Regions from separate parts of the Actinopolymorpha sp. B11F2 genome, predicted to be linked through region 3. Evidence: riboswitches for the same ligand, from Rfam matches in the RefSeq annotation. Region 3 holds a riboswitch; each other region holds the start of a gene.
The links. Region 3 has a riboswitch for cobalamin ahead of ABN034_RS02650 (SCO2322 family protein). Riboswitches for the same ligand answer to the same signal wherever they lie in the genome.
Positions count from the first base shown of each region.

Region 1: linked by a shared signal. The riboswitch ahead of metE (5-methyltetrahydropteroyltriglutamate--homocysteine S-methyltransferase) and the one ahead of ABN034_RS02650 (SCO2322 family protein) in region 3 are both predicted to bind cobalamin.
Region 2: linked by a shared signal. The riboswitch ahead of ABN034_RS00025 (ribonucleoside-diphosphate reductase subunit alpha) and the one ahead of ABN034_RS02650 (SCO2322 family protein) in region 3 are both predicted to bind cobalamin.

Region 1 is NZ_JBEFTX010000023.1:6,491-9,760, reverse strand. Features, by position in the region: gene ABN034_RS30190 (Nramp family divalent metal transporter) at 1-824, shown strand, start outside; cobalamin riboswitch at 892-1,121, shown strand; gene metE (5-methyltetrahydropteroyltriglutamate--homocysteine S-methyltransferase) at 1,167-3,270, shown strand, end outside.
Region 2 is NZ_JBEFTX010000001.1:3,676-6,945, reverse strand. Features, by position in the region: gene ABN034_RS00025 (ribonucleoside-diphosphate reductase subunit alpha) at 1-1,355, opposite strand, end outside; cobalamin riboswitch at 1,445-1,766, opposite strand; gene ABN034_RS00020 (GxGYxYP domain-containing protein) at 2,003-3,270, shown strand, end outside.
Region 3 is NZ_JBEFTX010000001.1:585,904-589,173, reverse strand. Features, by position in the region: gene ABN034_RS02655 (energy-coupling factor transporter transmembrane component T family protein) at 1-753, opposite strand, end outside; gene ABN034_RS02650 (SCO2322 family protein) at 765-1,550, opposite strand; cobalamin riboswitch at 1,702-1,890, opposite strand; gene ABN034_RS02645 (hypothetical protein) at 1,956-2,165, shown strand; gene ABN034_RS02640 (DUF3043 domain-containing protein) at 2,205-2,792, opposite strand; gene ABN034_RS02635 (PspA/IM30 family protein) at 3,159-3,270, shown strand, end outside.

The sequences.
Region 1 (3,270 bases), on a different contig from region 3:
CCCCACCTGCCGGCATCACCGCCACCGAACTCGGCGGCCTCGCGGGCTTCACTGCCCTCGCGTCCGGGCTGAACTGGTACATCATGAGCCACTACCGTGACAAGGGCTACGGCATGGGCCACCGGGTCGGTTTCCTGAGCGGTCTGCGTGGCGACCGGAACGCCGTCCTCGCGAGTGGCATCACGTTCCCCGACGACGCGAAGAACCGTGCCCTGTGGCGGCGGTGGTACCGCCTGCTGCTCACCGACATGTGGGGCGTCTTCTTCGTCGGTGCGATGCTCGGCATGCTTCTCCCCACTCTGTTGATGGCGCGCGCGGTGGAGATCCGGGGCGAAGGGCCGACCCCCGAGACCGTTCCGACGTTCGTCGCCGATGTCCTTCGCGGCGAGTACGGCACGTTCGTCTTCTACGTCGCGTTGCTCATGGGCGTCTTCGTCCTCTTCAGCACCCAACTGGGCATCTTCGAGGCGATGGTACGAACCACCACGGACGCCTCGCATGCGACGAGTTCGAAGCTGCGCGCGTGGATCGAGGGCGATCCACGGAAGTTCTACTACCCGTTCATGATCCTGCTGCTCGTGATCATCAGCATCGTCATCCACCTGGCGCTGCCGGTCGGCCTTGTCCAGTGGTCGGCGAACATGGCGAACTTCGGCGCCCTGATCTATCCGTTCATGCTGATCTATCTCAACAGGCAACTGCCGAAGCCCGCACGTCCGCGCCCCTGGCACACCGTGATCCTGCTGTTGAACGTCCTGTTCTTCGGCTTCTTCTTCGTCAACTTCGTCGCCGACCTGGTAGGCGAACCGCTCATCACCTTCTGACAAGGGAGCTGCCGAGACCCGCCCTGTGCTTCGGCCGGGCTGCAACGGTCCGTGGGCCCTGGGCGCTATGGTCGTAGGTGTGGTTGGTTCGCTCGACCGGCACGACCCTTCGTGACCGGCCGGGCGAGGTGAGAGGGAACCCGGTGGGATTCCGGGACTGCCCCGCAGCGGTGAGTGGGAACGACCGCCGTACGAACGCACTGGGCCGACATCATCGGTCGCCTGGGAAGCGACGGCCAGTAGGCAGAGCGCAGAGCGCCCACGAGTCCGAAGACCTGCCGACCGCCCGCGCGCCGCCCCGGCGTCGCGGTCCGCTATCTGAGTTCCCGAGGGAAGGACTCCATGGCAGTACGTACGACCGTGCTCGGATATCCCCGGATCGGCCCACGCCGCGAGCTCAAGCGCGCGGCGGAGGCGTTCTGGGCGAGCCGATCCGATGCCGAGACTCTTCACCAGACCGCCGTCCAACTCCGCCGGCAGACGTGGGAGTCGCTGCGCGACGCCGGCGTCGACGACATCCCGTCCAACACCTTCTCGCTCTATGACCACGTGCTCGACCAGGCGGGACTGGTCGGCGCGATCCCGGAGCGGTTCACCGGCCTGGAGGGGCTCGAGCGTTACTTCGCGATGGCCCGTGGCACCGCCGGGGTGCCGCCACTGGAGATGACCAAGTGGTTCGACACCAACTACCACTACCTCGTGCCGGAGCTCGGCCCGGAGACGGCGTTCCGGCTCGACCGCGACGCCGCTCTCAAGCCGGTCGTCGAGTACCGCGAGGCGGCAGCGCTCGGAATCGACACCCGCCCGGTGCTCCTCGGCCCGGTCAGCTTCCTGCTGCTGGCGAAGCCTGACACTGAAGCGCCCAAGGGGTTCCGGCCGCTCGACCTGCTGCCGGGCCTGCTCGACGTGTACGCCGACCTGCTGGCGGAGCTGGCGGCCGCCGGGGCGACCTGGGTGCAGCTCGACGAGCCGGTGCTCGCCGCCGACCGGACACCCGAGGAGATCCAGGCCGTCCGTACGACCTACGACCGGCTTGGCGGCCTGCCTCCACAGCGGCGACCCAAGCTGGCCGTGGCCACGTACTTCGGCGCGATCGGCGACGCACTGCAGACTCTCGGTCGTACGCCGGTGGAGGGCGTTGCGCTGGACCTCGTGACCAGCCGGGCCGACGTCGAACGCATCGCCGGCGCGGGACTCGCGCGGAAGACGCTCTTCGCCGGCCTGGTCGACGGCCGCAACGTCTGGCGTACCGACCTCTCCGGCGCTCTCGCCACTGCCGCCTCGCTCCTGGGTTCGGTCGGCGAGCTGGTCGTGAGCACCTCGTGCTCGCTGCTGCATGTCCCGCTCGACCTCGACCTGGAGCGAGGCCTGCCGGCGGACCTTCGCGAACGGCTGGCGTTTGCCCGGCAGAAGGTCGCCGAGGTGGTCCTGCTGGGCCGCGCGCTGCGGGAGGGGCGGTCCGCGATCGAGTCGGAGCTTTCCGCGGCCACACGCGCCCGCGCGACGGCCCGGCAAGGTGCGGTTGACGCGCGGGTGCGAGCCCGGATCACCGCGCTGGGCGAGGGCACGCCACGAGGCGACTTCGCCTCCCGGGCGGCCACCCAGAAGGCGGTGGGGAACCTGCCGTTGCTGCCCACGACGACGATCGGGTCGTTCCCGCAGACGAAGGAGATCCGCGCCGCACGGGCCGATCTGCGGGCGGGTCGGATCTCCGCGGCCGACTACGACGCCGCGATGCGGGCAGAGATCGACCGGGTGATCGCCCTGCAGGAGGATGTCGGGCTGGACGTGCTGGTCCACGGCGAGCCCGAACGCAACGACATGGTGCAGTACTTCGCCGAACGCCTCGCCGGCTACGCGAGCACCGATCATGGCTGGGTCCAGTCGTACGGCAGTCGTTATGTCCGGCCACCGATCCTCGCAGGGGACGTGTCACGGCCCGAGCCGATGACGGTGGAATGGACGACGTACGCACAGTCGCGGACGACGAAGCCTGTCAAGGGAATGTTGACAGGCCCGGTGACCATGCTCGCGTGGTCCTTCGTCCGCGACGACCAGCCGCTCGCCGACACCGCGAAGCAGGTGGCGCTGGCGCTGCGGGACGAGATCCGCGACCTGGAGGCGGCGGGCATCCGCTACATCCAGGTGGACGAGCCGGCCCTGCGGGAGCTGTTGCCGTTGCGAGCAGCGCAGCAACCGGACTACGTCGCGTGGGCGGTGGCGGCGTTCCGACTGGCGACGTCGGGGGTCTCCGACGGCACCCAGATCCACTCGCACATGTGCTATTCGGAGTTCGGGGAGATCGTCGACACCATCGACGCGCTCGACGCCGACGTCACCAGCGTGGAGGCGGCCCGGTCCCGGATGGAACTCGTCGCCGACCTCGCACGGGCGGGCTACCAGCGAGGTATCGGGCCCGGGGTGTACGACATCCACTCGCCCCGCG
Region 2 (3,270 bases), 580 kb from region 3:
TCATTGGCGATCTTGAGAAACGGCACGACGCCCTGCGAATGGCCGTTGGTGCCCTTGATGTGGGCGCCCATTCCGCGGACCGGAGTCCAGTCGTTGCCGAGCCCACCGGCGTACTTCGACAACAGCGCGTTGTTCTTGATCCCGGAGAAGATGCCGTCGAGGTCGTCTGCCACCGTCGTGAGGAAACACGAGGAGAGCTGCGGGCGGGTCGTCCCCGCGTTGAACAGGGTCGGCGTCGAGCACATGAAGTCGAACGACGACAGCAGTTCGTAGAACTCGATCGCGCGGGCCTCCGGGTCGTCCTCGCGAAGCGAGAGCCCCATGGCCACCCGCATGAAGAACGCCTGCGGGAGCTCGAACCGGCTGCCCAGGCTCTGTCCGTCGGCCTCAGCCGTCGCCCCGGCCTCTGGATAGCCACGGATGAGGTACCTGTCGTAGAGCGTCTGCAGCCCCAGGAACTGGAACGCCAGGTCGCGCTCGGGCCGGATCGCCCCTCCCAGCCGGTCGAGGTCGAAACGCTCCAGCTCCGGGTCCAGCAGCTCCAACCGGACCGCGCGGCGCACGTAGTCGCGGAAGTAGCGGGGATACCGCGCGGCCATCTCCTCGTGGTTCGCCTCGTCGGGAGTGCCGGAGACGAACGTCAACGCCTCGCGCCGGAGCTTGTCGAGCAGCAGCCGGGCGCTCACGTGGGAGTACGCGGGATCGGTCTCGACGAACGTCCGGGCCGCCATGACGAGCGCGAGCTCCAACTCGGCCAGGCTGATCCCGTCGTAGAGGTTGCGGTGGACCTCGGTAAGGACCGAGCTCGCCGACACCGCCTCGAGACCCGCGCAGGACTCCTCGACGAGGTGGGTGAGGCGCCCCAGGTCCAACGGCTGGAGTTCGCCGTCAGGTCCCTTCACCCGTACAGCGGATCCGGCCTGGCTCTCGGCTTCGTCGCTGACAGTGGCGTGCTCACGTTCGATCCGGGCACGGGCGTGCTCCTCGCGGTAGAGCACGTACGCCCGCGCCACCCGGTGCTCACCCCCCCGCATGAGGGCGAGCTCCACCTGGTCCTGGATGTCCTCGATGTGGCAGATCCGGCCGAGGTCGGGATGCCGGGTGAGCGAGGCCACCACCTGGTGGGTCAGCTCCTCGACCGTCTCGTGGACCCTCGTCGAATCGCTCGCCTGCGGACCTTCGACGGCGAGGAACGCCTTCGTGAGGGCGACGGCGATCTTCGACGCGTCGAACGGCGACGTCGTACCGTCCCTGCGGACGACCTGGGTGTGCGGATGGGTTGCTGACATGGACGCTGTCTCCTTGCGAGCTCGATCGACGGTGCCCGTCGAGTCGGGGAAGAAGATGCGCGACACCGGCCTGCCGAGCGCGCACGAACGCGCCACGGCGTGGCGGCGGAACATCCCGGGCTCTTCCCTCGAGGCCGGCGGGCGGCGCGCACGGGGAGGTACGCGCACTGGTGGCAGGTCTTCGGACTCGCGGGCAGGTGCTTCCTACTGGCCATCGCTTCCCGGACATGCGTCCACGTCCAGTGCTTGACCGGCTGGATCCGTGCGTTCGCGACCACACGAGGCCGCACTTTTGCCACCAGGGCAGAAAGCACGACCGGAAATCACCACCGGTGATGGCGTTCGTTCCCGCTCACCGCTGCGGGGCAGTCCCGGATTCGCACCGGGTTCCCTCTTGACGGCGACGCCCCTGGACGGGGTGTCTCCGCGGCTCCGACGGCCTGGACGGCCGCAGGAACCACCAGCGAGCTAGAGGCTACATGTAGGGGCGGACAACACCGTGGAACCCAAGATGCGGTGTGTCGCGTGTCGCGCTGCGGAAGGCGGAAGGGTCGCGTACTCGCCTCGCCGGCACCGGTTCGGCACGTCCGAGTAGGGACGAATCCTGGCCGGCCGGAAGGCGGCTCAGTACGGTGCGAGCGATCCTGAACCACGCAGCGATAGGCCCCGGCTCGCGACGGAAGGCTGTGTCCGCCATGAACGATCGTCCCGGCATGTCCCGACGACAGGCGCTCGGCAGCGCGGCGTGGGGAGCGGCCGGTGCCGCCGTGTGGGGAGCCACGGGAGTCCCCCAGGCCGGCCCGGCAGCCGCCGCAGCCCCCACCGTGACGGCGCCCTTGGCTCCCGGCGCGCACCAGACCGCCGACGCGCTGTATCCGAAGGGGGTCCGCCCGACGAGGCTGTACGTGATCGGCGAAGGAGCGCTGAGTCCCGAGGAACGCGTTTTGGCCGGAACTCTTCAGGGCCAGCTGGCGCGCCGGAGCCGGGGCGGGAGCGACGACGATGTCCCGGGCATCTATCTCGACGTGCCCGGTGTCGGCTACCCGGTGTGGCTGGCCGACCTTGCCGAGCGCTACGACATCGAGCTGGTCCCGGTCGACGACCTCTGGACACTGGTCGACCGCTTTACCAGCCAGGGAACGAACGGCGGCCCCATCGACCGGTACGTCCTCTACCGCCGTGCCGAGCCGTCCATCAACGTCGCCACCACCGTCGCGGGGTTGACGGGCGCGGTCGCCGTGGAGGAGGCCCTGGAGCCGGTCGCCAAGCAGCACGGCCTGCGCAGAGTCGCGGACGTACGTGGCAAGGACGACCGCTGGGTGAAGGAGACGTACTGGTCGCGGTTGCGGCACGACCTCGTGGTGGAGCAGAAACCGGACTTCGCGAACCAGCTCCGCGACTACGCCACGATGGCCGGGGCTCTGATGTTCTACGACGGCAACTCGGACTTCCGTCGTTCGGTCGTCGGGGATCTCGCGCCGGACTCCGCCACGATCGGATGGGGCGACGCCTCCCAGGGCGAGGACAAGTTCGTGTCGGTGTCGTCACAGGCCGGCGTACGGACCATCCCTGCCGACCACGCGCGCAACCTGGCGCCGCTCTCCGGCATCCGCCACAGCCGACTCAGCCAGCGGGCCCCGGAAGGAGCGCTGGCGGCCACGCCGGAGGTCGATCCGGACACCCACTACGCCTCGTTCCTGATCACCGACGGCGACAACATCCAGTGGATGCTCGGAGACTTCCAGAGCAGTGCGAACTGGTTCGCGAGCCCACATCGCGGCGCGGTCGACCTCGGCTGGGGAATCTCGCCGTCGTTGATCGACCTCGCCCCCTCGGTCATGCGGTGGTACTACGACCACGCATCGGCGGGCGCCCATCGCGACCGCTTCGTCGCGGGTCCGTCGGGTGGGGGATACCTGTACCCGAGCATGTATCCGCGCGCGGAGCTGGACCTGCACACGGCCCGGCTGGCGACCTCCAT
Region 3 (3,270 bases):
GACGCAGATACCCATCAGGCCCCCGAGGACGAGGCCGGAGGTGAGCAGGCGGGCCCGCCGGGTCACGTTGCCGAGCCGACCGTATCCCCGTGAGTCCATCGCCGCCGCCAGCGCGAGGGAGCGTTCCAAAGCTCCCTCGAGGACTGGTACGGCGGTGGCACGGACCGAGCGCAGGCCACGGTCCGGCTGGCCGCGCAGCCGGCGGGCCGCCCGCGCCCGTGCCGCGTCGGCGACGAGCTGGGGTGCGAACGTCATGGCGACCACGACCGCGACACCCAGCTCATAGAGCGCTCCAGGCACGTGCGTGAGCAGGCGCTTGGGGTTGGCGAGCGCGTTCGCCGCCCCGACGCAGCCGAGTATCGCGGCGAGCCGCAGTCCGTCGTACACCGCCGATGCCAGCGCCTCGGCGGTGACCTGGCCGCCGATCCGGATGCCGTCGACCCACCCCGGCAGGGGCAGCTCGGGCAGGGTGAAGAGGACCGTCCGGCCGGCGACGGCGGCGCCGAACACCGCCTGGAACACGACGCGGATCACGATGACCGCCAACCCGAGCTTGAGAAACGCCGCATAGGAGTTCGCCCACGGCGCGGTCGATCGCCTGGCCGCCACGACGTAACCCGCAACCGCCAGGAGCAAGGCGAGCAGCAGCGGGTTCGTCGTCCGGCTGGCGGCGGTGGCGAGCCCGAGCGCCCACAGCCACCACGCGCCCGGGTGCAGGTTCCGGGCGAAGGAGGGGCGATGGGCTGCACGCACGGGTCGGCCCGTCAGCCCGTCGAGCCGGCGTCGGCGTTGCGCTGACGCCGGATCATGAACCCACCGACAATCAGCACGACCACGACCGCGACGGCTGCCACCGGCAGGACTGGGAACCCACCCGACTCGGCGTCCGCGCTCGCGGCGGTTTCTGAAGACTCAGCTGGGCTGGAGTCCCCGGCGGGAGTGGCTGCCGCGGGCAGCGCGAGGGAGACGCTCGGCTCGGGCGTGGGGAACTCCGGCACCGAGTCGACGGTGTCGCCGCACCCGGTTGCTGGGAAGTCGTCGATGGCGCAGATCAGCCCTTTCTGCTCGCGTACCTCACCGATGGCGGCGAGCACCTGCGCGGAACTGGCTTTCGCGTCGACCACCGCGCATGCACCGCGGGCGTCCGGTGGCTCCGGCTCGCCCTCGGCCTCGCCCGCGAGGCCGTAGTCGACGACGACCGCGACCCGCTTCTTGCCTGTCTCGGCCGGTGTCGTCCCGCAGATCTGATCGAAGTCTCCGGCGGCCCGCGGCGGGCGGGGCGGTGTCTTCTCGCCCGAGACGGCGAGCCGCCATCCCTCCACGGCACCGTCCTTCGGGGTGACGCCGGAAGGGCCGGACTTTGCCAGTGCCCAGGCGTCGTCCTGCCACTGGTAGAAGCCCCAGAAGCGGTACGCATCCGCGTGGGCGGTGCCGGTGCCAGCGGCGAGTGCGGCCGCGAGTACAGCGGCACAGAGTACGACGAAGAACGGAACGGCCAGCGTGGCGTACAGCAGGCCGGCGCGATGACGGGGGCGGATCTCGGACCGCATCGATGTCCTCTCACGGTGTTCGGTCACGGTCGATGCGGGAACCGGACCACACACGAGAGATGCCCCCGGCAACGCAGGCGGCGTACGCCTGGAGCCGAGGGCGGGCTCGGGTGTCTGACCCGGGCTCCGCCCGCAGACCTCGACGGGTGGTGTGGAGCCGGCCGCCATGGTCAGGTGCTCCGGCTTGCCGCGGGCACCTGGTGTCGAACCCCTGGATGGAGCCAGTGGATCGAGCGACCTGGCACGCGGCCTACGGTTGCGGGTCAGCGCCGGACTCGGACCGGCTTCCCCTGCTGGTGGTGGCCTTTTCGACCACAACCCCATGGCGGTAGTGCTGGACGGACGGTCTCACGCCCGCACCCGGAAGTCAAAGGAGGGTGGGGGCCTCCACTAGGCTCACCTGCCATGACGTGGACGTGGCGGCTCGAGGACGCCGAGGGCAACCCTGTGGACGCTGGCGAGTTGGCGCGCAGCGAATTCCCTTCGCAGAGCGACGCGGAGAGCTGGGTCGGTGAGTGCTGGCGTGATCTCGTCGCCGTGGGCGTCGACCAGGTCGTGCTGCTCGAGTCGGGGCGCGAGGTCTACGGGCCGATGAGCCTGCACCCCGCCGACTAGCTCGCACCACCTCGCCGGACGCGTCGGTCGCGGCGTCGTTCAGATCGTCTCGCCGGGCTTCACGAGCGGCTTGGGCATGCGGAGCCGGCGGATCTGGGTGGCCCGCATGACGCCGTAGGCGACGGCACCCCGGTGACTCTCGTCCGGGAAGCGTTCGCGCAACTGCCGCTTCAGCCGGCGCCCCATGAAGATCAGGTCGATCGGTACGACGATGATCGCGACCAGCCACAGGTAGGTGGCGACGATCTGTACCTGCGGCATGGGGATCGTCATGACGATGAAGATCACCAGGAAGTAGGGCAGGAGATACTCCGCGGGAGTACGCCTGGAGTCGACGAAGTCGCGGCAGAACCTCTTCACCGGGCCCTTGTCGCGTGCCGGGAGGTAGCGGTCGTCGCCGGTCACCATCGCCTGCTGGACCTTCGCCCGCTCGGCGCGGGCCTTCTCCCGCTGCTGGCGGATGGCTTCCTTGCGGTCACGCGGTGCCGACACGCGTGCCTTGCGTGCCTGTTCGGCATCGCGGCGCTTGGGGGTGGGCCGACCCTTGCTGCCCGGTCGAGCAGGAGCGGTCTCGGCGGCAGGCTCGGACGGCGGCGGCGCCTCTTCGGTCGTACGGCGTCGGAACACGATCCACAGGGTATCGGCTCGACCACGCCCACCGGCCGCGGAGGCCGCTGAGCGCCACGCGCTTCCTGTCGCGGAACCGCGCGCACCGCGCCGGCGGATTCCGGTCCGTTTCGGGCGGAGACCGGACGAATTCGGCTTCCAGGGCTTCGCCCATCGCCAGCGTGGCGCCGGTGAAGACGGGGCAGGGAGCTACGAAGGTGCGTTCTCGCCGCCCGACCTGGGCACGCGTGGTAACTGCGGGGCGGGCGGGGTCGCTCTTGTTCGCTTCGCGGGCATAGGGTGATCGCAGGCAAACTGCTGTCCGGTGCCGCCGTGGCGCCCGACTTATGACGACCGGCCTGGAGACGAAGGGGGCGGCCGACCTCGATGGGTATCCTCAACCGCTTCGCGATGATCTTCCGCGCGAAGGCCAACAAGGCGTTGGACCGCGCTGAAGATCCGCGCGAGACCCTTGACTACTCGTACCAGAAACAGCTGG